2 regions of the Streptomyces sp. NPDC107575 genome follow, and region 2 is predicted to be linked to the other one. Evidence: riboswitches for the same ligand, from Rfam matches in the RefSeq annotation. Region 2 holds a riboswitch; the other holds the start of a gene.
What was found. A riboswitch is a leader RNA that binds a small molecule or an ion and turns the genes downstream of it on or off. The one in region 2 is predicted to bind cobalamin.

Region 1 (20,429 bases), on a different contig from region 2:
GGAATTCCTCGACCAGATGTATTCGGCGGCCCTGCGCATGACGCGCAACCCGGCCGACGCCGAGGACCTGGTGCAGGAGACGTATGCGAAGGCGTACGCCTCGTTCCACCAGTTCCGTGAGGGCACGAACCTCAAGGCGTGGCTGTACCGGATCCTGACCAACACCTTCATCAACTCGTACCGCAAGAAGCAGCGCGAGCCCCAGCGCAGTGCCGCCGAGGAGATCGAGGACTGGCAGCTGGCCCGGGCCGAGTCGCACATGTCGACCGGTCTGCGCTCCGCCGAGTCGCAGGCGCTCGACCACCTGCCCGACTCGGACGTGAAGCGGGCCCTGCAGGCGATCCCCGAGGAATTCCGCATCGCGGTCTATCTCGCGGACGTAGAGGGCTTTGCGTACAAGGAGATCGCGGACATCATGGGAACACCTATCGGTACGGTGATGTCCCGGCTGCACCGTGGCCGTCGCCAGTTGCGCGGCATGCTCGAGGACTACGCCCGTGACCGCGGGCTCGTCCCGGCCGGTGCCGGTCAGGCGAACGAAGCGAAAGGCTCGGGCTCATGAGCTGCGGAGAGCCGCACGAGACGGACTGCGCGGAAGTCCTGGACCATCTCTACGAGTTCCTCGACCACGAGATGCCGGACAGTGACTGCACCAAGTTCGAGGTGCACTTCGAGGAGTGCTCCCCGTGCCTGGAGAAGTACGGCCTGGAGCAGGCCGTCAAGAAGCTGGTGAAGCGGTGCTGCGGTCATGACGACGTGCCCACCGATCTGCGGGCCAAGGTCATGGGGCGGATCGAAGTGATCCGCTCCGGCCAGGCCACGCCCGAAGAGGGCATGGGCAACCCGCTCGCCTGAGCCGGTCGGCGGGGCACTTCGGCGCCCCGTTCACCCGATCGTGCGAATCCGGGGCCCGAGGCCCCGGCAATCCCCGTGATGCCCCGCGAGCGCCTTCGCGCGCGTCCTATCCTCCCTGAACTGGACGCCTTGGGGAGGGAGTTGGGGCATGCGGTCGGTTCCGCCTGTGGCCCGTGCGTATGTGCTCCTGACCGCCGGTGTCGCCGCGGTCTGCGCCGCACCCGCGTTCTCCGCCCCCACGTGGTGGCCCGGCGCCGCCCTGCTCGCGTTCCTCTACGCGGGCTGTGAGCAGCTCGGCCGCTGCCGGCTCGTCGGGCGGCGCGCGCCCAAGGGGATGGGCACCTTCTTTCCCGTGCTGCTCGCCGGGGCCTTTCTGCTGCCGCCAGCCGCCGCCGCGCTCGTCGCCCTGCCCGGTGCACTGCTCGCCTCCGTCGAGCGGCGGCCCGCATGGCTGCGCAAGGTGTGGCGCGCGGCCCAACTCGCCCTCGCCTGCTGGGCCGCGGCGCGGGTCTTCGGCGCGCTCGGCGGACCCGGGGCGGTCGCCGACCCCCGGTTCCCGTACGCGCTCGTGCCCGGCGGCGCCGCGGTCCTCGCGTTCTGCGCCGCGCTCACCGTGCTCGACGGGGGAGTGCTCGCCACCGCGGAGCGGGTCCCGCTGCGCGGCGCCTGGCGCGGGCTCTTCCTGCGGATGCTCGCGCCGGTGGCCGCACACGGGCTCGCCGGTCTCGTGATGGCGATGATGTGGACGAGTTCGTACGGTCCGGTCGCCGCCCTGCTCGTGCTCCTGCCGATGTACATCTCCTGCTGGGTGTTCGCCCAGTACCAGCGCGAGCGGTCGGCCCACCAGGCCACGATCAGGGCGCTCGTGCAGGCCGTCGACATCAAGGACGGGTACACGCGCGGGCACAGCGAGCGGGTCGGGCAGGCGTCGATGCTGATCGCGCGCGAGCTCGGCATGGCGGGGGAGCGGGTGGAGGCCCTGCGGTTCGCCGGGATCCTGCACGACGTGGGGAAGCTCGGCGTGCCCACGCGGCTGCTGCGGAAGGACGGACCACTGACACCCGAGGAGCGCGAGGTCATCCAGCTGCATCCGGAGTACGGGCACGAGATGGTGCGGGGGATCGCGTTCCTCGGTGAGGCGCGGGCCGCGATCCTGCACCACCACGAGCGGCTCGACGGGAGCGGTTACCCGTACGGGCTCGCGGGGCCGCAGATCCCGGAGTTCGCGCGGGTGGTGGCGGTGGCGGACGCCTTCGACGCGATGACGTCCACGCGCACGTACTCGCGGGCGCGGCCGGTCCCGGTGGCGCTGGCGGAGCTGGAGCGATGTGCCGGCTCGCAGTTCGACCCGGTGATGGTGGGAGCGCTGGTGCGGGTCCTGGAGCGGGACGGGTGGCATCCCGTGGTGACGGCGGACGAGGCGGTGGTGCCCGCGCCCCGGCCGGAAAGCATCGCCGCCCCGCCGGCGGCGTCCCGGTGACGGGGGCCGACCCGGAGCACCGCGCCGAAGGGCCGGCCCCGCGCACGGCGGGGCGGGTGCCCGGGCTGCTCGTCGTGGTGTTCGGGATCGCCGTGGCGGTCGCCTCCGTGGCCCTCGGGGACACCGTGTGGCACGGCGTGGTCGAGCGCGGGAACGCGTTGGCGTTCGGGGTGCTCGTCGCCGTGGGGGAGCTGGCCCGCAGGGGCGGCGCCGAGGACCGGGAGGCCGCGCCGCTCGGGGCCGCGGGGGCGCTCGCGTACGCGCTGCTCGGGGAGGTCGCGGGGCGGCCCACGCACCACGGCGCGCTCCAGGTCGTCGCGATCGTCGTCGCGGGCACGCTCGTCGGCTGCATACCGCACGTGGCGCGCGGCAAGGGCGCCTCGCTCGACCATGTGGCCCGGCGCGTGCTCACCGTCGCCTTCGCCGCCGTCTGCTTCCAACCGCTCTACAACCAAGGCGTGTTGGCGAAGTGGTTCGGGGACGGGGCCTCCTACGCGCTGCTGCTCGTCGCGCTGCTGGTGCTGACCGCGCTGTGCGACGCCGTGCTCGCCGCCGCCATGGCGCACGCCCGGACGCGCTGGCCGTTCGGCCCGCTGCTGCGCGACGAGCTGCGGGCGATGCTCGGCATCGGATCGGCCGTGTGCGCGACGGGGGCCGTCATGGCGCTCGCCGTCGCCGTCGCCGGGCTGTGGGCGCTGCCCCTGATCAGCCTGCCGCTGCTGCTCACCCAGTTGGCGTTCCGGCGGTACTCCGTGGTCAAGGCCACGTACCGGCAGACCATCACCTCACTGGCCCGCGCCACCGAGATCGCCGGCTACACCCCGCACGGGCACGCCCGCCGGGTGGCCGAGCTCAGCCGGGCCGTCGGCCGCGACCTGGGGCTCTCCCAGCCTGACCTGTCGGTCCTCGAGTACGCGGCGCTGATGCACGACATCGGGCAGCTCTCGCTCGTCGACCCGGTGGCCGAGGGCGCCACCGCCGCGCTGCCGCCCGCCCAGCAGCGCCGGATAGCCCTCCTCGGCGGCGCCGTCGTCCGCCAGACCGGGGTGGACACCCAGGTGGCGGTGGTGGTCGAGCGGCAGGCCGATCCGTACCGCGAGCAGCCGCTCATCGCCCGGATTGTGCGGACAGCGAACGCGTACGACGAGATGGCGAGGGAACAGGGACCACAGGGGCCGCTCAGGGCCCTGGAGAGCCTGCGTCTGGCCACGGGCCGGGACTACCAGCCGGAGGTCGTGGAGGCGCTGGCCAGAGTGGTTTGCACGCCCGGTCTGAGCCTGGGGTCGGTTGGGTAACCCATGGGTAATGAGCGGTCGTGGGACCGTACGTGGTTGGATGCGAAGCAAGGCAGGAAACGCAAGACAGAACATGCAAGGCACGCGGAAGACTCGGCGTCCGGGGGCACAGGCCTCGAGTATCGGCAGGCGGGAATCGTGAGGATCTTCGGCAAGGGACGGCACCGGCCCTCCGCCTCCTGGCGGCAGGCCACGGATCGCGCGTTCACGCTGATCGGCGACGGGCGGTACGAGGACGCGGGAGCGCTGCTCACGCGGGCCGCCGACCTGGAGCCCTGGCTGTCGGAGTCCTGGTTCAACCTCGCGCTGCTGCACAAGTTCCGGCACGACTGGGAGCAGGCCCGCACCACGGGTCTGCGGGCCGTCGCCCTGCTCGAGAAGGAGGGCGGGGCACCGGACTGGTGGAACGTGGGCATCGCGGCCACCGCCCTGCAGGACTGGCCGCTCGCGCGCAGGGCCTGGCAGGCGTACGGGCTGAAGGTGCCCGGCGGCGCCGCCGCTGCCGGGGAGCCGACCGGGATGGACCTCGGGAGCGCCGCCGTGCGGCTCTCGCCGGAGGGCGAGGCGGAGGTCGTGTGGGGGCGCAGGCTCGACCCCGCGCGCATCGAGCTGCTCTCCATCCCGCTGCCGTCCTCCGGGCGGCGCTGGGGCGAGGTCGTGCTGCACGACGGCGTCCCGCACGGCGAGCGGACCACGGCGTCCGGGCACTCGTACCCGGTCTTCGACGAGATCGAGCTGTGGGCGCCCTCGCCGGTCCCCACCTGGGTGGTGCTGCTCGAGGCCGCCACCGAGGACGACCGGGACGCGCTGGAGCGGCTCGCCGCCGACGCGGGCTTCGCCGCCGAGGACTGGTCGTCCTCCGTGCGGCTGCTCTGCCGGACGTGCTCGGAGTCGCGGATGCCGTCCGACGAGGGTGACGGCACGCATCTCGATCCGCACGACCACAGCGAGCCGGGGCATCCGGGGCCGCTCGGGCACCGGACCGACGGGCAGCTGTGGGTGCCGGAGCGGGAGTGCGGGGTGGCCGCGCCGGCCTCTCTGGTGCGGGGGCTGCTCGACGGGTGGGTGGCGGACTCGCCGGACTCCCGTGACTGGCGGGATCTCGAAGAGGTCTGTTAGGCGCGGGGTGCGGTCTTGGTGGTCGCCCCCTCCGCCCCTTCCCGTCCCGTCCCTGGGGGCTGCGCCCCCAGACCCCCGAAAAGATTGCGCAGTTCCCCGCGCCCCTAGGGGCCCCCGTACCCTGTAAGGGTTCGACCCCCTTGTTTCCCAGGAAGGCTTTCGTCCCCCATGGCTCAGCAGGACACCGATCAGCAGCACGCCGGCGTGCTTCCCGTGGATGACGAGGGCTTTGTCGTCGACAGCGAGGACTGTGAGGCGCGGGAGGCGGCGTACCGGGAGCGCGGCACGTCGCGGCCGATCACCGTCGTCGGGAACCCGGTGCTGCACAAGGAGTGCAAGGACGTCACCGCGTTCGACGACGAGCTGGCGAAGCTCGTCGACAACATGTTCGCGAGCCAGCACACCGCCGAGGGCGTGGGCCTCGCGGCCAACCAGATCGGCGTCGACCTGAAGGTCTTCGTGTACGACTGCCCGGACGACGACGGCGTGCGGCACACCGGCGTCGTCTGCAACCCCGTCCTGCGCGAGCTGCCCGCCGAGCAGCGGCGCCTCGACGACTCGAACGAGGGCTGCCTGTCCGTGCCGACGGCGTACGCCGAACTGGCGCGCCCCGACTACGCGGTGGTCGACGGCCGGGACGAGAAGGGCAACGCGATCACGGTGCGCGGCACCGGCTACTTCGCGCGCTGCCTGCAGCACGAGACCGACCACCTGTACGGGTACCTGTACATCGACCGGCTGTCGAAGCGGGAGCGCAAGGGCGCGTTGAAGCAGATGGAGGAGGGGACGCCGCGCTACCCGGTGGTCCCCAACTCCTGAGCAAACCCCCTTCCCCCACGGGGGAGTTGAGGCGTCACGCGGCGTCCGGTACGGAAGTGACCTCCGTCCGGGCGCCGTTCGCATGTGCGGGCGGGGGCCCAGTACCCGGTCGCGTACCGCCCGAATCCGGTCATGGCGCGTGAAGAATCGGGAAGTGTGGGGTAGTGAGGGAAGCAAATCCGTTCCCACAGCGGTCAGTTATGGTGCTGAATAGAAAGCGCGGGGTTACACGACGGCGCGCGACCGGCACAGCGGGAGGCGCGCGCCGCAGGCCACAGAGAGGGGTTACTACGTGCCTGCTTTCTCACATACGTCGGTTCCGGCGGCTGTGGCGCTTCCGGTGATCGAGGGTGGGTTTCCTCGCCGGCTGCACCCGTATTGGCCGAAGCTCCAGGGAAGGACCAGGTCCTGGCTCCTGGAAATGGGGGTCATGCCGCCGGACAAGGTGGCCAAGTATGCCGACGATCTCTGCTATTCGGACCTCGTCGCGGGCTACTACATCGGTGCGCCGGACGAACTGCTCGCGACGATCAGCGACTACAGCGCGTGGTTCTTCGCCTGGGACGACCGGCACGACCGCGACGTGATCCACGGCCGCGCGGACAACTGGCGGCGGCTCGTCGCCCAGCTGCACGCGGCGACCGAGGCGCCCGAACTCCATCTGGACCATGGGGATCCGCTGGTCGCGGGCTTCGCCGACTGCCTCCAGCGGTTCTACGGCTCGCTGAGCCGCAGCTGGAACGTGCGGTTCGCCCGGCACTTCCACCCGGTGATCGACGCGTACGACCAGGAGTTCAGGAACCGGACGACGGGAACCGTGCCCGCCGTCGACGCGTACATAGAGTTGCGCCGGCAGACCTTCGCGCACTGGATTTGGATAGACCTGCTCGAGGCGACGGCGCAGTACGAACTCCCGGCGTGGGTGCGGAAAACCCCGGCGTTCATGCGTGCGGCACTTGCCGTGCAGGATTTCTCGGCCTGGTACAACGACCTGTGTTCGCTCCCCAAGGAACTCGCGGGAAACGAATTCCACAACCTCGGGATAAGCCTCATCGAACACGAGGGTCTTTCCGTGACTGAAGCCGCCGCGGAAGTGCGGAGCCGGGTACTCGGATGTGTCGACGATTTCCTGGAGGCGGAAGTCGAGGTCGAGAACATCGCGAACGGCGTCGAGGTGCTCGGAGAGAAAGGGAAAGACCTCTCCGTGGCCATGAGGTCATGTCTGGAGAACATGCGGAACTGGTTCAGTTCCGTCTACTGGTTCCACCACGAATCGGGCCGCTATCAGGTCGACGACTGGGAGGACCGCAGCAATCCGCCGTACGTGAGCGACGAGCCGGTCGGCGCCGCCGGGCCCGGCGGCGCTCGCGTCCCGAGGCAGGCCCCCCACCGGATCCCCGACGGGGTCCCCGAACAGGCAGGTGAGTGCGCATGACCGTGGAATCCACGTTGCCGCCCCCGGCGCCCGGCCAGGCGGGAGCGTCGCTGCCGCCGCTCGCGCCCGGCGGTGCGCCGCTGCTCGGCCACGCTCCACAGATGCTCCGCGACCCGCTGGCCTTCCTGACCCGGCTGCGGGACGGCGGCGACGTGGTCCGGCTGCGGCTCGGCCCGAAGACGGTCTTCGCGGTCTGCGACCCCGTGCTGGTCGAGAAGCTCCTGAAGAGCCCGGACTTCCTCATAGGCGGCGCGATGTGGGACGCGCTCGAGGTGCTGCTCGGCGAGGGCGTGGCGAGCAGCAACGGGCAGAAGCACCGGCGCCAGCGCCGCGCCATCCAGCCCGCGTTCCGTGCCGAGCGGATGGCCGACTACGCCACGCTGATGGCGGAGGAGGCGCAGGCGACGGCCGACCGCTGGCAGGACGGGCAGACCGTCGACATCAACGCCGAGATGTTCCGCCTCGCGGCCCGGATCACGGCCCGCGCCATGCTGCACATCGACGCGGAGGACGACCGCTCGGACCGCCTCGGCGAGACGATGGGCACGGTCTTCGCCGGCATGTACCGGCGGATGATCCTGTCCTTCGGGCCGCTGTACCGGCTGCCCCTTCCCGCCAATCGGCGTTTCGAGCGCGCGATGGCCGAATTGCACCGCATGGTCGACGAGATCATCGTCGAGCGAAGGGCTCAGGCGGCCGAGGGAATCGACACCGGGGACCTTCTCGCGGCATTGCTCGACGCGCACGACGACGACGGCGAAGCGGTCACCGACCAAGAGATCCACGATCAGGTTCTGGCCCTCCTGTTGGCCGGGGGCGAGAATGTCTCCAAGACGCTGGCATGGACGCTCGGACTGCTCGCCGAACACCCCGACCACGAAAGCCGGTTGTACCAAGAGGTTGAATCGGCTACCGGTGGTGCCAGGCAGGTGGCTTTCGGTGACATCGGGAAACTCGCATATATGCGGAATCTCCTTACCGAGTCGATGCGCATTCGCCCCAGCGTGTGGATATTCACGCGCATTTCGGCGGCCGATACGACGCTCGGTGGCTATCGCATTCCGGCCGGTACGGACATCGTCTACAGCCCGTACGCGATGCAGCACGACCCGCGCTCGTTCGACGACGTGGACGTCTTCGACCCCGACCGCTGGCTGCCGGAGCGTGTCACGGACGTGGCGAACGTGGCGCACCAGCCGTTCGGCACCGGCAACCGCAAGTGCCCGGGCGACCACTTCAGCATGGTCGAACTCTCCCTGATCCTGGGCACGTTGGTGTCCAAGTGGCGGTTCGAGCAGGTCCCCGAGACGGAGGCGGTGGCGAAGCTGGGGATCACCATCGGGCCCAAGAACGGGAACCTGCGGGTGCGGGCCCGCGGCTGAACCGCCGTGTCCTAGGACGCGAGCCGCACCCGGAAGGTCCTTCTGAAGGCGTTGGGCGTCGTGCCCAGCGCCTTCATGAACTGGTGGCGCATCGCCGCCGCGGTGCCGAATCCGGCGCGCGCGGCGATCGCGTCCACCGTCTCGTCCGTGCGCTCCAGCAACTCCTGGGCGAACAGCACCCGTTGGCGCAGCAGCCAGCGGTACGGCGTCGTCCCGGTCTCCTGCTGGAAGCGCCGGGCGAAGGTGCGCGGGGACATGTGGGCCCGCGCCGCGAGCTCCTCCACGGTGGCCGGCTCGTCCAGGTGCCGCTCCATCCAGGACAGCACCTCGCCCACGGTGTCGCAGCGCGTCGCGGGCAGTGGGCGCTCCACGAACTGGGCCTGCCCGCCGTCCCGGTGCGGCGGTACGACCATGCGGCGGGCGATCGCGTTCGCGACCTCGGCGCCGTGCTCGGTCCGCACGATGTGCAGGCAGGCGTCGATGCCCGCGGCCGTCCCGGCGGAGGTGATGACCTGCCCCTCGTCGACGTACAGCACGTCCGGGTCGACGCGGGTGCGCGGGAACTGGATCGCCAGCTCGCGCTCGTACCGCCAGTGCACCGCGCACCGCCGCCCGTCGAGCAGCCCCGCGGCGCCGAGCACGAAGACGCCCGAGCACACGCTGAGGACGCGCGCGCCCCGGTCGACGGCCCGCCGCAGGGCGTCGAGCAGCTCGGGCGGATAGCCGTCCCGCGGCCGGTCGGCGGCGGGCACGGCGATGAGGTCCGCCTCCTCCAGGCGTTCGAGCCCGTACGGGGTGGAGACGGTCATGCCCGGCACATGGGTGCCGAGCGTCGGACCCGCGGCGGAGGCCACCGCGAAGTCGTACACGGGAAGCCCGGCCTCGCTCCGGTCGAGGCCGAACACCTCGCACACGACGCCGAGTTCGAAGGGATGCACGCCGTCGAGCAGCACGGCGGCCACGTTCTTCAGCATGTCTGCCAGTGTGCCGCAGACATGGCAGTAATTCGAGGGTCGGTGTCAGTCCTGCCACTGCCGCGCGCCGCCGAACCGGCGGACAGTGGAGGACATGACCACAGCACTGAACTACCTCGCCGTCCTCTTCGTCTTCCTCCTCCTGGCGACCCCGTCCCTGTACGGCATGGCCCACGACCGCCGCATCGACCGGCAGCTCCGCGAGGCCAGCCGGGCCGCCGAACGCCCGTCGGGCCGCGCGGAGTTCACCGAGGCGGCCTAGAAGTCCTCGTCGAACCCGACCGAGCCCTCGACCGCCACCTGGTACGCCGAGGGGCGGCGCTCGAAGAAGTTGGTCAGTTCCTGGACGCCCTGGAGCTCCATGAAGGAGAACGGGTTCTCCGAGCCGTAGACCGGCGGGAAGCCGAGGCGCTGGAGGCGCTGGTCGGCGACGCACTCCAGGTACTGGCGCATCGAGTCGGTGTTCATGCCCGGCAGGCCCTCGCCGCACAGGTCGCGCCCGAACTGCAGCTCCGCGTCGACCGCCTCCCGCAGCATGTCGGTGACCTGCTGCTGGAGCGCGTCGTCGAAGAGTTCCGGCTCCTCCTTGCGGACGGTGTCGACGACGTCGAAGGCGAAGCTCATGTGCATCGTCTCGTCGCGGAACACCCAGTTGGTGCCGGTCGCGAGGCCGTGCAGCAGGCCGCGGCTGCGGAACCAGTAGACGTAGGCGAACGCCCCGTAGAAGAACAGGCCCTCGATGCACGCCGCGAAGCAGATGAGGTTGAGGAGGAAGCGGCGGCGGTCCGCCTGGGACTCCAGGCGGTCCATCTCCTCGACCGAGTCCATCCACTTGAAGCAGAACTGGGCCTTCTCGCGGATGGACGGGATGTTCTCCACCGCGTCGAACGCCGCCGCCCGGTCCTCCGGGTCGGGGAGGTAGGTGTCGAGCAGCGTCAAGTAGAACTGGACGTGCACGGCCTCCTCGAAGAGCTGGCGCGAGAGGTAGAGGCGCGCCTCGGGGGAGTTGATGTGCTTGTAGAGGGTGAGGACGAGGTTGTTCGCCACGATCGAGTCGCCCGTCGCGAAGAACGCGACAAGCCGGCCGATCATGTGCTGCTCGCCCGGCGACAGCTTCGCGAGGTCGGCGACGTCCGAGTGGAGGTCGACCTCCTCCACCGTCCACGTGTTCTTGATCGCGTCGCGGTAGCGCTCGTAGAAGTCCGGGTAGCGCATGGGGCGCAGGGTCAGTTCGAAGCCCGGGTCGAGCAGGTTCTTGTCCGAAGAAGGAGTGGTCATTACTGGCAGGCCTCGCAGGACTCGGGGTTTTCCAGGGAGCAGGCGACCGCGTCCGGGTCCGGGGTCGCGGTCTGCGCGGGGACGGTGCTGTTGCCCGCCGCCCGCGCGATGCGCGTCGCCGGGCGCGAGCGCAGGTAGTACGTCGTCTTCAGGCCCGACTTCCAGGCGTACGCGTACATCGAGGAGAGCTTGCCGATGGTCGGCGTCTCCATGAAGAGGTTCAGGGACTGCGCCTGGTCGAGGAACGGGGTGCGCGCCGCCGCCATGTCGATGAGGCCGCGCTGCGGGATCTCCCACGCCGTGCGGTACAGGGCGCGGACCTCGTCGGGGATCCAGGTGAAGCCCTGCACCGAGCCGTTGGACTCGCGCAGCGCCTCGCGGGTCTGGGCGTCCCACACGCCGAGCTTCTTCAGCTCGTCGATCAGATAGCCGTTGATCTGGAGGAACTCGCCGGACAGCGTCTCGCGCTTGAACAGGTTGGAGACCTGCGGCTCGATGCACTCGTAGACGCCGGCGATGGAGGCGATCGTGGCCGTCGGCGCGATGGCGAGGAGCAGGGAGTTGCGCATGCCGACATCGGCGATGCGTTCCCGCAGCGCCGCCCAGCGCTCCGGCCACGTCAGCTGTACGTCGTAGTGGTCGGGGTGCAGCACGCCGCGCGCGGTACGGGTCTTCTCCCAGGCGGGGAGCGGCCCGTTGCGCTCGGCGAGGTCGGCGGAGGCCTCGTACGCGGCGAGCATGATGCGCTCCTGGATCCGCGTGGACAGGGCCCGCGCCTCCGCCGAGTCGAACGGCATGCGCAGCTTGAAGAAGACGTCCTGGAGGCCCATCGCGCCCAGGCCCACCGGGCGCCAGCGGGCGTTGGAGCGGCCCGCCTGGTCGGTCGGGTAGAAGTTGATGTCGACGACGCGGTCGAGGAAGGTGACGGCCGTGCGGACGGTCTCGTCGAGGCGCTTCCAGTCGATGTCGCCCTCGACCACGAAGGAACCGAGGTTGACCGAGCCCAGGTTGCAGACGGCCGTCTCCCCGTCGTCCGTCACCTCCAGGATCTCCGTGCAGAGGTTCGAGGAGTGGACCGTGTGGCCGGGCTCCGCCGTCTGGTTGGCGGTGCGGTTGGCGGCGTCCTTGAAGGTCAGCCAGCCGTTGCCGGTCTGCGCGAGGGTGCGCATCATGCGGCCGTACAGATCGCGGGCCGGGATGGTCCGCTGGGCCTTCCCGTCGGCCTCGGCCTTGCGGTACGCGGCGTCGAACTCCGCGCCCCACAGGTCGACCAGCTCGGGGACGTCGGCCGGGGAGAACAGGGACCACGGCTCGTCCGCGTTCACGCGGCGCATGAACTCGTCGGGGATCCAGTGCGCGAGGTTCAGGTTGTGGGTGCGGCGCGCGTCCTCACCGGTGTTGTCGCGCAGCTCCAGGAACTCCTCGATGTCGGAGTGCCAGGTCTCCAGGTAGACCGCGGCGGCACCCTTGCGGCGCCCGCCCTGGTTCACGGCGGCGACCGACGCGTCGAGCGTCTTGAGGAACGGCACGATGCCGTTGGAGTGCCCGTTCGTGCCGCGGATCAGCGAACCGCGGCTGCGGATACGGGAGTACGAGAGGCCGATGCCGCCCGCGTGCTTCGAGAGGCGGGCGACCTGGTGGTACCGGTCGTAGATCGAGTCGAGCTCGTCCAGCGGGGAGTCGAGGAGGTAGCAGCTCGACATCTGGGGGTGCCGGGTGCCGGAGTTGAAGAGCGTGGGGGAGGAGGGCAGATAGTCGAGGCGGCTCATCAGGCCGTAGAGCGCGGCCACCTCGTCGAGCGCCCGGACGCTGTCGTCCTCCGCGAGCCCCGCCGCCACGCGCAGCATGAAGTGCTGCGGGGTCTCGATGACGTGCCGGGTGATCGGGTGGCGCAGCAGGTAGCGGCTGTGCAGGGTGCGCAGGCCGAAGTAGCCGAAGCGGTCGTCGCCCGCGGTGTCGATCAGCGCGTCGAGGCGCGCCGCGTGCACCCGTACGAACTCGGCCGTGCGGTCCGCGATCAGGCCTTCGCGGTGGCCGACGGCGACCGATCCGGTGAAGGACGTGACGCCCTGTGAGGCGGCCTCGGCGGCGATGGAGCGGGTGAGCAGCCGGGCGGCGAGCCGGGAGTAGGCCGGGTCCTCGGAGATCAGCCCGGCCGCGGCCTCGGTGGCGAGATCGCGCAGCTCGGCCTCGTCGGCCCGCGCCGAGCGTCCCCGCAGGGCGGCAGCCGCGATTCTGCCGGGGTCGGCGTCGGGGAGGTCGGCGGTCAGCTCGGTCAGGGTGCGCAGCAGGGCTGCACCCGGGCCGTCCTCGGGGGTGGCTGAGACCGGTTCGGCGGGCGCGATGGTCACGTGGAGGCTCTCCCTCGCTCGGCTCGGGGCCTGCGGGGAGGAGGTGGCAGCGCGGGCGCGCACGGGGCGGGCCCTCGTCCACCGGCCCTTTCCGCGAGGCCCGGACGTCGTCGACGCCCGGGCCGGGCGGCTCGGGCGTACCGTCGACAGGTCATCGGACTCACGCGGGCGTTTTTGTACGCCTACGCACACCGTTGCGGGACAGTTCCGGATTCGCACCGGATTCCCCTGCGGCGACAGCGAGAGCGAGCATACATGTTGTGCCGGGCTTTCGCTTCAGCCCCATATGTTGTGTCGGCGTGCTCCTGGGGTCGGACCGGCTAGAGCTTCAACTCGTACGCCCGCAGCGTCACTTCCGGGATCGGGGACCAGTCGCGGTCCGGGATCCGGGTGAAGCCGAGGCGTTCGTAGAGGCGGTGCGAGGCGGTCGCGAGCGGCTGCGTGCACAGCACCAGCGCCGTCTTGCCGGCGGCGCGCGCCCGGTCGACCACGGCCCGCACGAGCGCCTCGCCGACGCCCTTGCCGCGCGCCTCGACGTCGACCGCGAGCATCCGGAACTCGGCCTCGCCGGCGCGGGAGACCTCCGCGTACGGGTGGTCGTGCGCGGGGACGTAGGTGACGCCGCCGAGGACCCGGCCGTCCGGCCCCTCGGCGACGAGGACCTCGGCCTGCCGCGCGCGTTTCTCGACGTCGCGCAGTTCGGCGGCGTACCAGTCGTCCTCGCCGAACGCGAGGAGGCCGCTGCCCAGGTAGGCGCGGGCACTCAACTCGCCGAGCACGGCGTACTCATCGGGGCGCACTGTTCTGATCACGACGCCATGGTTACGCGACCCGCGGCCGTGGTCGCAACGGTTTCCGGAAAAAGCTTCGGGCCCCTCCGAGTCGGAGGGGCCCGAAGCGTTCAGCTGTACGTGCCTAGTGGCCCGACGCCTCCGCGCCGACCTTCGGCAGGTCGACCTGGACGCCCTTGTCGCCCGCGTCGGCCGTGTAGTCCTCGGGCGCCGTCTCGTCGACGCCGTCCGGGGCCTTGAACGCCTTGAGGACGAAGGTCAGGACGACGGTGACGACGACGTTGAGGACGAACGCCGTCATGCCGATGTAGCCGATCTGGCCGATGCCGGGGATCTCCGCCGACGAGCCGCCGAAGTGCTTCTGCGTCGGCGACGCGACACCGTACGCGGCGAGCGTGCCGTACACCATGCCGACCGCCCAGCCGGCGAGCAGCGCCCAGCGGTGGAACCAGCGCGTGAACAGGCCGCCGACCAGGGCAGGGAAGGTCTGCAGGATCCAGATGCCGCCGAGCAGCTGGAAGTTGATCGCGACGGTCTTGTCCATGGTCAGGACGAAGGCCAGCGCGCCCACCTTCACGAGCAGCGAGACCAGCTTGGAGACCTTGGTCTCCTGCGCGGCCGTCGCGTCCGGCTTGATGAAGTCCTTGTAGATGTTGCGCGTGAAGAGGTTCGCCGCGGCGATGGACATGATGGCCGCGGGGACCAGCGCGCCGATGCCGATGGCGGCGAACGCGACGCCCGTGAACCAGTCGGGGAACATGTCCTCGAACAGCTGCGGAATCGCCAACTGCCCGTTCTGCACCTTGATCCCGGCCGCGATGGCCATGAAGCCGAGCAGCGCGAGCAGGCCCAGCATCAGCGAGTAGAGCGGCAGGATCGTGGTGTTGCGGCGGATCACGTTGCGGCTCTTGGAGGACAGGGTCGCCGTGATCGAGTGCGGGTACATGAACAGCGCGAGGGCGGAGCCGAGCGCGAGCGTCGCGTACGTCCATGTGCCCGATGAGCCCGGCGCGAGCCCGGCGACCGGTTTGCCCGCCGCCTCGTTCGCGGCGTCGAACTTGTCGCCCGCCGCCGAGAAGATGTGCTCGAAGCCGCCCAGCTTGATGGGGATGTAGATGATGGCGACCGCGATCACCAGGTAGATCAGCCCGTCCTTGACGAACGCGATCAGCGCGGGCGCCCGCAGGCCGGACGAGTACGTGTACGCGGCCAGCACGCCGAAGGCGAGCAGCAGCGGCAGGTCCTTGATGAACCAGTTGGTGTTCTCGCCGCCGCCGACGCCCATTACGTCCAGGACGGCCTGGATGCCGACCAGTTGGAGCGCGATGTACGGCATCGTGGCGAGGATGCCGGTGATCGCGACCGCGAGCGAGAGGCCCTTGGAGCCGAAGCGCCCGCGTACGAAGTCCGAGGTCGTCACGTACCCGTGCTTGTGCGAGACCGACCACAGGCGCGGCAGGAACGTGAAGATCAGCGGGTACACGAGGATCGTGTACGGCACCGCGAAGAAGCCGGAGGCGCCGGCCGCGTAGATCGCCGCGGGGACGGCGACGAAGGTGTACGCGGTGTAGAGGTCGCCGCCGAGCAGGAACCAGGTGATCCAGGTGCCGAACGAGCGGCCGCCGAGGCCCCATTCGTCGAGGCTGGCCTCGTTCTCGGCCTTCCGCCAGCGCGCGGCGAGGAAGCCCATGACCGTGACGGCCACGAAGAAGAAGATGAAGACGGTGAGCGCGACACCGTTGACGCCGCCGTTCACGCGCCTGCCCCTTCCGAAGTGGCCGAAGTGGCCTTACGGGCGCGCTGATCGCGCTGCCACAGCTTGTACGCGATCATCGTGAGCGCGGTCGAGACGAGCACCCAGAGCATCTGGTACCAGTAGAAGAACGGGATGCCGATGAAGGTCGGTTCGACCTTGGCGTACGAGCTGACCCAGAGCATCGCGACGAACGGTGCGACCAGACAGAGTGCAATGATCACGCGTACCGGCGTGACCACCGGTTGTTTCACTTCAGGCGCATCGGACATTTCGCGGTTCCGTCCCCTCGCTGATCAGAGATCCCACTTATCTCATGTTTAACGTGCGGGAAATCTAGGCGAGAGTCTTGATCTATGGAACCCCCGTCCGGATAACGGACGTACTCGCAGGCCCGCTCAGCAGCAGCGGAACCCCTGTCGCGGATCCGATTCCTGGCGGTCCGTCCGCATGCGCTCGAACTCGCGCCGGGACGGTACGGGCGCACCGGGGTGGGTCTCCCCGACGTGCGCCACGTACCGCTCGTAGGCACTCTCGTCCGTCAACTCCCGGACGAACCAGCGGACATACCTAGCCACCCGTAGCACTGCCGACGCCGGCATCGCGCGCCTCCGCCTTCTCCTTCTGCGTGGGGACGAGCCCGGCCGGTGCCACCAGCGTGGACTCGACGTACGGCGCCTCGCTCAGCTTCGACGACTGCGGGTTCCGTACGTGCTTCACGCATACCCGCAGCGCGTCGAGAACCACCACGACGATCAGGAGCGCGAGCGCCGCCGAAAGGACGCCGTCCACCGTGGAGTTGGTGACCACGGTGTGCATGTCGTCCATGGACTTGGCGGGCGGCAGGATCTTGCCCGCGTCGATGGCGTCCTGGTAGTTCGAGCGCTGCTGGAAGAAGCCGACGCGCGGGTCGGACGAGAACACCTTCTGCCAGCTGGCGGTCAGCGTCACGACGGTGTCCCAGATCAGCGGAACCCCGGTGATCCAGGCCCACTTGAGCCGCCCGGACTTCACGAGCAGCGTCGTGCAGACGGCGAGGGCGACCGCGGCGAGCAGCTGGTTGGAGATGCCGAAGATCGGGAAGAGCTGGTTGATCCCGCCGAGCGGCTCGTGCACGCCGACCCACAGGAAGTAGCCCCACAGGCCGACGACGACGGCGCTGGTGAGCAGTAGGCCCGGCTTCCAGCTGATGTTCCGGAACGGCTTGTAGACGTTGCCGAGCATGTCCTGGAGCATGAAGCGGCCCACGCGGGTGCCCGCGTCGAGCGCGGTCAGGATGAACAGCGCCTCGAACATGATCGCGAAGTGGTACCAGAAGGAGCGCAGCCCGCCCCCGGTCACCTGCGAGAAGATCTCCGAGACGCCGACGGCGAGCGTGGGCGCGCCGCCCGTACGGGACAGCAGGCTCGACTCCTCGACGTTCTTCGCGGCCTGCGCGAGCTCGGCGGGGGAGATCGAGTACCCGAAGTTCGCGACGGCCTGGGACGCGGACTGCACGCTGTCGCCGATGACGCCGGCGGGCGCGTTCATCGCGAAGTACAGGCCGGGGTCGATGATCGACGCGGCGACCAGCGCCATCACGGCGACGGACGACTCCATCAGCATGGAGCCGTAGCCGATCATCCGGACCTGCGTCTCCTTCTGGATCATCTTCGGCGTCGTGCCGGAGGAGATCAGCGCGTGGAATCCGGAGAGCGCGCCGCACGCGATGGTGATGAAGACGAAGGGGAACAGCGAGCCCGCGAAGACCGGGCCGTCGCCGCGCGAGGCGAAGTCGGTGACCGCGTCCATCTTCATGGTCGGCAGCGCGACGACGACGCCGATGGCGAGCAGCCCGATGGTGCCCAGCTTCATGAACGTCGACAGGTAGTCGCGCGGCGCGAGCAGCATCCACACCGGCAGGACCGAGGCCACGAAGCCGTAGATCACCATCCAGATGACGAGCGTGGACGGCGCGAGGGTGAACGTGTCGGCCCAGGAGGACTCGGCGACCCAGCGGCCCGCGACGAGCGCGATCAGCAGCAGCGCGACGCCGATCAGCGAGACCTCGGACACCCGTCCGGGCCGCAGTACGCGCAGATAGAAGCCCATGAGCAGGGCGATCGGGATGGTCATCGCGATGGAGAAGGTGCCCCACGGCGACTCGGCCAGCGCGTTCACCACGACCAGGGCGAGCACCCCGAGCAGGATGATCATGATGGCGAAGGCGGCGACCAGCGCGGCGGCCCCGCCGAACGGGCCGATCTCCTCGCGCGCCATCTGCCCGAGCGAACGCCCGTCGCGCCGCGTCGAGAAGAACAGCACGACCATGTCCTGCACCGCGCCCGCGAAGATCACGCCGACGATGATCCAGATGGTGCCCGGCAGATACCCCATCTGCGCCGCGAGCACGGGCCCGACCAGCGGGCCCGCCCCCGCGATGGCCGCGAAGTGGTGCCCGAGGAGCACGCGCCGGTCGGTGGGGTGGAAGTCCATGCCGTTGTTGAGCCGCTCGGCGGGCGTGGCCCGCTTCGCGTCGACCTTCAGGACCTTGTTCGCGATGAACTTCGCGTAGAAGCGGTAGGCGATGGCGTACGACCCGAGGGCGGCGGCCACCATCCACGCGGCGGAGACCTCCTCGCCGCGGGAGAGCGCGAGTACGGACCAGCCGGCCGCGCCCACTAGGGCGACCACGGTCCACAGGATGATGGTTCCAGGAGAAGCGGTACGCACCGGTCTGTCCTCCCCGTCCATGCGACGACGGGAGGACCGTAAGCCAGAGGGTGTGACCTGCGCTACACCGCGTGCGGGAAAGCGTCTACTCCGTTACCGGGCACGGCAGTTGAGCTAGTCGGTGGGCCGCTTCAGGCGCGCGACGAACTTGTACCGGTCGCCGCGGTACACCGAGCGCACCCACTCCACCGGCTGGCCCGAACCGTCGATCGAGTGGCGGGAGAGCATCAGCATCGGCAGGCCCACGTCCGTGCCGAGCAGGCCCGCCTCGCGCGGGGTGGCCAGCGAGGTCTCGATGGTCTCCTCGGCCTCGGCGAGGTGCACGTCGTAGACCTCGGCGAGCGCCGTGTAGAGGGAGGTGTACTTGGCGAGGCTGCGGCGCAGCGCCGGGAAGCGCTTCGCCGACAGGTGCGTGGTCTCGATCGCCATCGGCTCCCCGCTCGCGAGGCGCAGCCGCTCGATGCGCAGGACGCGGCCGCCCGCGGCGATGTCGAGGAGTTGGGCGAGCGTCTCGTCGGCGGTGACGTAGCCGATGTCGAGCAGCTGCGAGGTCGGCTCGAGGCCCTGGGCCCGCATGTCCTCGGTGTACGAGGTGAGTTGGAGCGCCTGGGAGACCTTGGGCTTGGCGACGAAGGTGCCCTTGCCCTGGATCCGCTCGAGCCGGCCCTCGACGACGAGCTCCTGGAGCGCCTGGCGGACGGTGGTGCGGGAGGTGTCGAACTCGGAGGCGAGCGTGCGCTCGGGCGGGACGGGGGTGCCGGGCGGCAGCGTCTCCGTCATGTCGAGCAGGTGCTTCTTGAGGCGGTAGTACTTGGGCACGCGTGCGGTGCGGACGGGTGCCCCGCTCTCGTTCTCCGCACTGCTGACGTCGGTGCTCATGCTCCGCCTTCCCGGCTCCGGTGCCGATGCGACCATTCGTCCCCGTCGGCCACGGCTCACATCGTGGCACGGCTCGCTCGGAGGAACTCCCTTTGAGCCTTCTCGCACGCACCGTGATCCCTTCTTATACCGCCCGGTGACCATCTGGTCTAGTCCACCCGCCGGAGTTGCTCGAGGGGCCCAACGGCCGTGCCCCGTCTGGCGGGTGTCGTTCCGATAACGGACGCGGAGACCTTTCTCGGCCACCCTTGACAGCCCTATTGGTCTGGGCCAAGCTCCCCGTACTGGTCTACACCATTAGTGATCAGGTCCCAGTCCCATCAGCCGGATCCGCGTACGCAGACGTGTGCTCGCCGTATGTCATCGCTGTGGGTGGGGGGTTGCAGGCATCCCTGAGGAGGGTGACATGAAGCGCAAGCTCATAGCGGCCGTTGGTGTCGCGGCCATGATGTCCGCGGTCGCGGCGTGCGGGGGCGACGGCGGCAGCGACGCCGGCAAGGCCCCGAAGGACCGCACCGGCGCCGTCACGGTCTGGCTGATGGTGGACGCGCAGAGCACCTGGCCCGGCCTGGTCAAGGACGTCAACGCGCAGTTCAAGAAGAAGTACCCGAAGGTCAAGGTCAACGTCTCGTACCAGCAGTGGGCGGACAAGGCCAAGAAGCTCGACACCGCCCTGGGCGGCGACAAGTTCCCCGATGTCGTCGAGCTCGGCAACACCGAGACCATGCAGTACATCCTCAACGGGGCGCTCGCCGAGATCGACCCGAAGAAGTACGACAACAGCGACACCTGGATCAAGGGCCTCAAGGACACCTGTTCCTTCGAGGGCAAGATGTACTGCGTCCCGTACTACTCCAGCGCGCGCGTCGCCATCTACAACAAGGACCTGCTGAAGTCGGCCACCGGCTCCGCCGAGCTGCCCACCGACGAGACGGCCTTCCTCAAGGCGATGGACAAGGAGACGGCGAAGCAGGGCGCGAAGGACAAGCGCTTCTCCTCGCTCTACCTGCCGGGCCGCTACTGGTACGCCGCCATGTCCTACGTCCAGGCGTACGGCGGTCAGATCGCCACGTACGACGACGGCACCAAGAAGTGGAAGGGCGCCCTCTCCGACGCCAAGTCGCAGGAGGGCATCCAGCACTTCATCGACCTGGTGAAGAAGTACAACAAGGGCGACATCACCAAGGACGAGCAGGACCACGCCAACGTCATGGCCAACGAGAAGGCCGGCGTCCTGTACGGCAACGGCTGGGAGGCCGGCTCCGTCGTCGACGGCAAGGCCAACGGCAACCCGAAGCTGAAGGAC
Region 2 (8,335 bases):
GCACCTCACCCGGCCGGATACCGATGACGGCGGCGAGGCCCTCCGCCGCGACGTCGATCTCATGCAGGTAGTTCTGGCGCCGGTAGAAGTAGTCGCGGATCTCCTCGTGCGCGGAGCGCGGTTCTTCGAGTCCGGCTCCGCGCTCGCCGCTCGACCCGACGAGTTCGGCAAGGCGCTGGTTGCGGCGGCCGAGGTCCACCAGGACCCGCGCGACCGCGGGCATCCGGGAGGCGAGTTCGCCCAGGTCCGTCGGGGAGACGCGCGCCCCGTCGATCTCGGCCGCCAGCGCCTCGCGCAGGTCGGCCACCAGACGGCTGGTGTCCCGCTCGGAGAAGAAGCCGGGGTCGAGGCCGAACACCTCGGTCAGGCGCAGCAGCACCTGCACGGTGAGGGGCCGCGAGTCGTGCTCCATCTGGTTCAGGTAGCTGGGCGAGATGCCGAGCGAGCGGGCCAGCTCGGCCTGACTCGTGCCGCGCTCCTCGCGCAGCCTGCGCAACCGGGCGCCCGCGTACGTCTTCCCCATGGATCCGCCTCTCCTCCCCTTCAGGGACGGCCAAGCGTACGCCGCCGAGCGCCGTACGCACCCTTTGCAAAGTTGGCAACCTGGCTCCCGAAGATTCGCAGAAGTTGGCACCGATCCACACTTGTTGGCACTCAGTGCCAGTGCCAGAGTTCCAGTGCGGCCCACCGGAATCCCGACGGACGCAGCCCGGAAACCGGGGCACGATTCACGCCCTGACGTCGGAGATCCCGGCACCGAGCGCATCCGCGTCGGCAGGATTGCTCAGCTTGGCCCACAACGGGACAGGTGGGCCGCACACCAGCAGTGAGACACACAGTGCCATACATCGGGTCATGCGCTTCACAGTGCTGACCGAATTCGCAGATGAACGACCGAGGAGACGGTGACCTTCATGGCAACCGATACGTTGACGCAGGCAGCCGAGGAACTCGCCCGCCGCTGGGCCACCGACCCGCGCTGGAAGGGCATCGAGCGCACCTACAGCGCGGCGGACGTCGTCCGCCTCTCCGGGAGCGTCCGCGAGGAGCAGACCCTGGCCCGGCGCGGCGCCGAGCGGCTGTGGCGCCAGCTGCACGAGAACGACTACATCCACTCCCTCGGCGCGCTGACCGGCGGCCAGGCCGTCCAGCAGGTCAAGGCCGGGCTGCAGGCCATCTACCTGTCGGGCTGGCAGGTCGCCGCCGACGCCAACCTCGCCGGCCACACCTACCCCGACCAGTCCCTGTACCCGGCCAACTCCGTGCCCCAGGTGGTCCGCCGGATCAACAACGCACTGCTGCGCGCCGACCAGATCGCCACCAGCGAGGGCGACGACTCCACCGACTGGCTCGCCCCGATCGTCGCCGACGCCGAGGCCGGATTCGGCGGGCCGCTCAACGCCTTCGAGCTGACCAAGGCGATGATCGCGGCGGGTGCCGCCGGCATCCACTACGAGGACCAGCTCGCCTCCGAGAAGAAGTGCGGCCACCTCGGCGGCAAGGTCCTCGTCCCCACCTCCCAGCACATCCGCACCCTCAACGCGGCCCGTCTCGCGGCCGACATCGCCGACGTGCCCACACTGATCGTCGCCCGCACGGACGCCCTCGCAGCGAACCTGCTGACCAGCGACGTCGACGAGCGCGACGCCGAGTTCGTCACCGGCGAGCGCACAGCCGAGGGCTTCTACCGCGTCCGCAACGGCATGGCCCCCGTCATCGCCCGCGGCCTCGCCTACGCCCCGTACGCCGACCTCATCTGGGTGGAGACCGGCACCCCGGACCTGGCGCAGGCCCGCGAGTTCGCCGAGGCCATCCACGCCGAGCACCCTGACCAGATGCTCGCCTACAACTGCTCGCCGTCCTTCAACTGGAAGGCGGTTCTGGACGACGACCAGATCGCCAAGTTCCAACGGGAACTGGGCGCCATGGGCTACCGCTTCCAGTTCATCACCCTGGCCGGCTTCCACTCGCTCAACCACGGCATGTTCGACCTGGCGCGCGGCTATGCCGAGCACGGCATGACCGCCTACGTCGACCTGCAGGAGCGGGAGTTCGCCGCCCAGGAGCACGGCTTCACCGCGGTGAAGCACCAGCGCGAGGTCGGCACCGGCTACTTCGACCAGGTCTCGACGGCGATCAACCCGGCCTCCTCCACCACTGCCCTGACCGGGTCCACGGAGGCCGAGCAGTTCCACTAGGACGTGGCGGGCGGTGCGCCTCACCGGGTCTCCTCGTCACCCGGTGAGCGCCCTCACCCGGCGATCCGCTCCATCCTGCCCATGTCGCGCAGCAGCGGCAGACGGTGCGCGACGACGGGGCGCGCCTGAGTCCCGCCCCGCCCGTCGGTCCAGCACAGGGCGCACGGTTCCTCGCGCAACTCCCGCACCAGCGTCTCTTCCGGTTCCTCGCCCGGCTCGGGCCGTACACGTCCAGCCGCCCGCTTGCTCACCACGAGCTTTCCGTTTTCGACGACGGCCGCCGCGACGGCCTTCATGACTGTGTGATCCAGCCCCGCACTGTGCAACCCGCTCCTCCCACTCCTCGTACCTTCGCCTCCCTCCCTCAGGAGATCCGATGTCCCCGCAGCTCATCACCAGGCCGGTTCAGGTCCTCGCCGCTCCAGGCGACCGCCACGACGAGATCCTCACTCCCGCCGCGCTCGACTTCATCGGTACGCTCGCCCGCGCCTTCGCCTCGGACCGCGAGCGCCTGCTCAAGGAGCGTCGGCGCCGGGCGTTGCGGCTCGCCGAGGGATACCCGCTCGACTTCTCGATGGTGACGCGGCGGATCCGTGAGGACGCGGACTGGCGGGTCGCGCCCCCGGCCCCCGGTCTCGCCGACCGGCGCGTGGAGATCACGGGGCCGCCCGAGCGCCGGATGACCGTCAACGCGCTCAACTCCGGAGCGAGGGTCTGGCTCGCCGACTTCGAGGACGCCACGGCACCGACCTGGGACAACGTGATCGGCGGGCAGCTCAACCTGCTGGACGCGATCGAGCGGCGCATCGACTTCACCACCGAGGCGGGCAAGGACTACCGTCTTGCCACCGATCGGCCCCTGGCGACGATCGTGGTCCGCCCCCGCGGCTGGCACCTCGACGAGGAGCACCTGGAGGTCGACGGCCGCCCCGTGCCGGCCGCGCTCGTCGACTTCGGCCTGTACTTCTTCCACTGCGCGCAGCGGCAGATCGATGCCGGACACGGCCCGTACTTCTACCTGCCCAAGCTGGAGAACCGCGAGGAGGCGCGGCTGTGGAACGACATCTTCGTCCTCGCCCAGGACCTCCTCGGCATCCCGCACGGCACGGTCCGGGCCACGGTCCTCATCGAGACGATCACCGCGGCGTTCGAGATGGAGGAGATGCTGTACGAACTGCGCGAGCACAGCGCCGGGCTGAACGCGGGACGCTGGGACTACCTCTTCAGCGTCATCAAGACCTTCGGCCACCGGACCGACTTCCTGCTGCCGGACCGCGCCCGGGCCACCATGACCGCCCCTTTCATGCGGGCGTACACCGAACTCCTCGTCCACACCTGCCACAAGCGCGGCGCCCACGCCATCGGCGGAATGGCGGCCCAGGTGCCGAGCAAGGATCCCGAGGCCAACGAGGCCGCGTGGGCGAAGGTCCGCCTGGACAAGGAGCGCGAGGCCGAGGACGGCTTCGACGGATCCTGGGTCGCCCACCCGGCGCTGGTTCCGCTGTGCCGGGAGGTCTTCGACGGCGTGCTCGGTGACGAGCCGCACCAGCTGAGCCGCACCCGCGAGGACGTGGAGGTGACACCCTCGCAGCTGCTCGCGGTCCGCAAGGTCAGCGGCCCCCCGACGTCCCACGGGGTGTGCACCAACATCTCGGTCGCGGTCCGCTACTTCGCCGCCTGGCTGCGCGGACAGGGCGCGGTCGCCCTGGACGGTCTCATGGAGGACGCCGCGACCGCCGAGATCGCCCGCGTCCAGGTCTGGCAGTGGCTGCGTCATCGGCAGGTCGACCGGGAGACGGTGCTCGCTCTCCTCGAAGAGGAACTCGCCGCTCTCGTGGCCGAGTTCCCCCGCTCTCCCGTCGACGAGATCCGTGCACTCTTCGAGCGCACCGCGCTCGCCACCGAACTCCCCCTCTTCTTCACGCCCGACGCCTACACGCGCCACCTCGTCCGGACCACGGAGCGGCAGTCATGACCATCGACGTGAACCGTGTGGGAGTCGTCGGGGGCGGCCAGATGGGAGCGGGCATCGCCGAGGTCTGCGCCCGGGCCGGCATCGACACGATCGTGTGCGAGGCCGACGGCACAGCGGTACAGCGCACCCGCGACCGCATCACGGCCTCGCTCGGCAGGGCGGTCGACCGGGGCAGGTGCACAGCCGCGCAGGCGCAGGGCGCACTCGGCCGGATGACGTTCACCGGGGAATTGGACGATCTTGCCGACCGGCAGCTCGTCGTCGAGGCGATCGTCGAGAACACCGACGCCAAGACGGAGCTGTTCGCCGCTCTCGACAAGATCGTCGAGGATCCGGCCGCCGTGCTCGCCACCAACACCTCCTCGATCCCCGTCATGCGCCTCGGCATGGCGACCGGGCGCGCCGACCGCGTCGTCGGACTGCACTTCTTCAATCCGGTGCCGGCCCTGCCCCTGGTCGAGGTCGTCACGTCGCTGCACACCTCGGCCGGGACCGCCGCACTGGTGGAGCACTTCGCCGCGGGGACACTCGGCAAGACCGTGGTGCGCTCCCGTGACCGCGCCGGGTTCGTCGTCAACGCGCTGCTCGTCCCGTACCTCCTGTCGGCGATCCGCATGACGGAGTCCGGCTTCGCGACACCGGCCGACGTCGACCACGGCATGGAGCTCGGCTGCGCACACCCCATGGGACCGCTGCGACTCGCCGACCTGATCGGGCTCGACACGGTCGCCGCGATCGCCGAATCGCTCTACGAGGAGTTCAAGGAGCCGCTGTACGCACCGCCGCCACTGCTCCAACGCATGGTGGAGGCAGGCCTGTTGGGGCGGAAGGCCGGGCGGGGCTTCCATGTCTACGGGCAGGTGGCCACCGAGAACCACCGGGGCTGAGGGGCCCGGGTACCGCCGTCGGAATGAGGGACGGCGGCGGTTGAGCCCGTGGGGCGTGGGCCGGCGCACGACGCCGGTCCGCGCCCCACGGGCTTTCGGCCGTCCAGCTCTCAGGTGGCCCATCTCACCATCCGGAATCCGGACCATCCGGCCACTCTCCGCCACCGGCCCGTAGGGTGAGCGCTGCAGCTGGTTCGCCCCGTCCGCCAGGCGGGATGCGTCGCAAGAGGGAACCCGATGGGAATCCGGGACTGCCCCGCAGCGGTGAGTGGGAACGACCGCCGTCATACGCACTGGGTCCGACAGACAGGGCCTGGGAAGCGACGGCCAGTAGATGTCCTCCCCAACGGGAGGACGCGCCCGCGAGTCCGAAGACCTGCCATCTGCCCGTGCGCGTACGACGCGTGCGCGGACATCCCGGTGACCTCGAGGGCGGGTCGGCGTACATATCCGGCGAACGACCGCGCCCTTGCCGCGCGAGGTCGTACCGCCGTTTCTGTCGCTCCTTCGCGCGTTCGGGTCTTCGGGATCCCAGGGATACGTCTCTCGAAGGAGAACTCCGTGACCACCAGGACCGCAGCCGCGGCAGCACGGGCCACCGTGTACGGCTACCCGCGTCAGGGCCAGAACCGGGAGCTGAAGAAGGCGATCGAGGGGTACTGGAAGGGCCGCGTCACCGCCGACGCGCTGCGTACCACCGCCGCCGAACTGCGCCGCACCAACCGTCGGGAACTGGCGGCGGCCGGCATCGACGAGGTCCCCACCGGTGACTTCTCGTACTACGACCACGTCCTCGACACCACCGTCATGGTCGGTGCGATCCCGGGGCGCCACCGGGCCGCCGTCGCGGCCGACGCCCTGGACGGGTACTTCGCGATGGCCCGCGGCACCCAGGATGTGGCGCCGCTGGAGATGACCAAGTGGTTCGACACCAACTACCACTACCTGGTGCCCGAGTTGGGACCGGACACGGTGTTCACCGCCGACTCCACCAAGCAGGTCGCCGAGCTGAAGGAGGCCCTCGCCGAGAGCCTCACCGCCCGACCGGTTCTGGTGGGCCCGGTCACGTACCTGCTCCTTTCGAAGCCGGCGCCGGGCGTCGCCGCGGACTTCGACCCGCTGACGCTGCTGGATCGGCTGCTGCCCGTGTACGCCGAGGTCCTCGCGGACCTGCGTGCCGCCGGTGCCGAGTGGGTGCAGCTCGACGAGCCCGCCCTGGTCCAGGACCGTACCGCGGCCGAGCTCAACGCCGCCGAGCGCGCCTACCGCGAGCTCGGTACCGCGACCGACCGGCCGAAGCTCCTTGTGGCCTCCTACTTCGACCGGCTCGGCGACGCCCTGCCGGTCCTCGCCAAGGCGCCGGTCGACGGGCTCGCCCTCGACTTCACCGATGCCGCGGCCGCCAACCTCGGCGCGCTCGCCGCAGTCGGCGGCCTGTCCGGCAAGCGGCTGGTCGCCGGTGTCGTCAACGGGCGCAACATCTGGGTCAACGACCTGGAGAAGTCCCTCGCCACACTCGGCACCCTCCTCGGCCTCGCCGACCGCGTCGACGTCGCCGCATCCTGCTCTCTGCTGCACGTCCCGCTGGACGCCGCCCTGGAGAAGGACGTCGACCCGCAGATCCTGCGCTGGCTGGCCTTCGCCCGCCAGAAGACCGCCGAGATCGTCGCCCTCTCCAAGGGCCTGGCCCAGGGTACGGACGCGATCACCGCCGAGCTGGCGGTCAACCGGGCCGCGCTGTCCTCCCGCGCCACGTCGCCGATCACCCGCGACCCGGCGGTGCGCGCCCGTGCCGCCGCCGTCACGGAGTCCGACACCCGTCGCGCCCAGGCGTACCCGGAGCGGGCGGCGGCCCAACGCGCCCACCTGGGCCTTCCGCTGCTGCCGACCACGACCATCGGCTCGTTCCCGCAGACGACCGAACTGCGCACCGCCCGGGCCGACCTGCGCACCGGCCACATCGACACGGCCGGCTACGAGGAGCGCATCAAGAACGAGATCCGCGACGTCATCTCCTTCCAGGAGAAGACCGGGATCGACGTCCTCGTGCACGGCGAGCCCGAGCGCAACGACATGGTGCAGTACTTCGCCGAACAGCTGACCGGCTACCTGGCCACGCAGCACGGATGGGTGCAGTCCTACGGCACCCGCTACGTCCGCCCGCCGGTCCTCGCCGGCGACATCTCCCGCCCCGCACCGATGACGGTGCGCTGGACCTCGTACGCGCAGTCGCTGTCGGACCGGCCCGTCAAGGGCATGCTCACCGGCCCGGTCACCATGCTCGCGTGGTCCTTCGTCCGCGACGACCAGCCGCTCGGCGACACGGCACGCCAGGTCGCCCTCGCCCTGCGCGACGAGGTGGGCGACCTTGAGGCGAACGGCACTTCGATCGTCCAGGTCGACGAGCCGGCCCTGCGCGAGACCCTGCCGCTGCGCGCCGCCGACCACGCCGCGTACCTGGAGTGGGCGACCGAGGCGTTCCGGCTGTCGACGGCGGGGGTGCGGCCGGAGACGCAGATCCACACGCACATGTGCTACGCCGAGTTCGGCGACATCGTCCAGGCCATCGACGATCTCGACGCCGATGTCATCAGCCTGGAGGCCGCCCGCTCGCACATGCAGGTCGCCCGCGAACTGGCCGAGCACGGCTACCCGCGCGAGGCGGGTCCCGGCGTCTACGACATCCACTCCCCCCGCATCCCGAATGCCGAGGAGGTATCCATCCTGCTGCGTACGGGACTTGAGGCCATTCCCGCCGAGCGGCTGTGGGTCAACCCGGACTGCGGCCTGAAGACCCGCGGCTGGCCCGAGACCCGCGCCTCCCTGGAAAACCTGGTGTCCGCCGCACGCACCGTGCGAGCGGACCTCGACCCGGCCTGACGCATCGCGGTGGGGGTGCCGGCCGCGCGGAGCGCCGGCGCCCCCACCGCTGCACCCGAGCGCTTTTTCACGAAGCAGGGGGACAGTCGTGAAGCAAGAGCCGACGACCGTAGTCGTCAACGGAAAACCCATGATCGCCGTACCGGTCAAGCAGTACGAGTCCCTCCTCGCCCTGCGCAGGCAGCTGGGGGCCCAGGGAGCGCGTATGCAGTCACTGCGGAGAGCACTCAGCGATGTGGCCGACTTTCTGGAACGGCTCGATGCGGCACAGGAAGAGACATCGCCCGGCACCGACCGGGCAATACCCGATACCGGCGCCTTCACCGCGGAGCTCCAGAACCACATCCGGCACGCACGCGCACTCACCGAAGCCAAGGGGGCACGGGGCGGTCGGC

Region 1: it holds a riboswitch for cobalamin, as region 2 does, so the genes downstream of both, ACZ7L4_RS23890 (ribonucleoside-diphosphate reductase subunit alpha) here and metE (5-methyltetrahydropteroyltriglutamate--homocysteine S-methyltransferase) in region 2, are expected to answer to the same signal.

The regions. Positions count from the first base shown of each region.
Region 1 is NZ_JBVKBG010000004.1:910,416-930,844, forward strand. Features, by position in the region: gene ACZ7L4_RS23835 (sigma-70 family RNA polymerase sigma factor) at 1-562, shown strand, start outside; gene rsrA (mycothiol system anti-sigma-R factor) at 559-855, shown strand; gene ACZ7L4_RS23845 (HD-GYP domain-containing protein) at 1,004-2,335, shown strand; gene ACZ7L4_RS23850 (HD-GYP domain-containing protein) at 2,401-3,630, shown strand; gene ACZ7L4_RS23855 (tetratricopeptide repeat protein) at 3,769-4,749, shown strand; gene def (peptide deformylase) at 4,918-5,568, shown strand; gene ACZ7L4_RS23865 (terpene synthase family protein) at 5,861-7,003, shown strand; gene ACZ7L4_RS23870 (cytochrome P450) at 7,000-8,385, shown strand; gene ACZ7L4_RS23875 (helix-turn-helix domain-containing protein) at 8,397-9,359, opposite strand; gene ACZ7L4_RS23880 (hypothetical protein) at 9,454-9,621, shown strand; gene ACZ7L4_RS23885 (ribonucleotide-diphosphate reductase subunit beta) at 9,618-10,637, opposite strand; gene ACZ7L4_RS23890 (ribonucleoside-diphosphate reductase subunit alpha) at 10,637-12,988, opposite strand; cobalamin riboswitch at 13,117-13,247, opposite strand; gene ACZ7L4_RS23895 (GNAT family N-acetyltransferase) at 13,309-13,800, opposite strand; gene mctP (monocarboxylate uptake permease MctP) at 13,904-15,535, opposite strand; gene ACZ7L4_RS23905 (DUF3311 domain-containing protein) at 15,532-15,804, opposite strand; gene ACZ7L4_RS23910 (YbdD/YjiX family protein) at 15,931-16,134, opposite strand; gene ACZ7L4_RS23915 (carbon starvation CstA family protein) at 16,103-18,244, opposite strand; gene ACZ7L4_RS23920 (GntR family transcriptional regulator) at 18,359-19,123, opposite strand; gene ACZ7L4_RS23925 (sugar ABC transporter substrate-binding protein) at 19,530-20,429, shown strand, end outside.
Region 2 is NZ_JBVKBG010000002.1:1,322,785-1,331,119, reverse strand. Features, by position in the region: gene ACZ7L4_RS12660 (short-chain fatty acyl-CoA regulator family protein) at 1-523, opposite strand, end outside; gene aceA (isocitrate lyase) at 915-2,198, shown strand; gene ACZ7L4_RS12650 (hypothetical protein) at 2,252-2,494, opposite strand; gene aceB (malate synthase A) at 2,575-4,173, shown strand; gene ACZ7L4_RS12640 (3-hydroxybutyryl-CoA dehydrogenase) at 4,170-5,060, shown strand; cobalamin riboswitch at 5,234-5,458, shown strand; gene metE (5-methyltetrahydropteroyltriglutamate--homocysteine S-methyltransferase) at 5,622-7,940, shown strand; gene ACZ7L4_RS12630 (hypothetical protein) at 8,029-8,335, shown strand, end outside.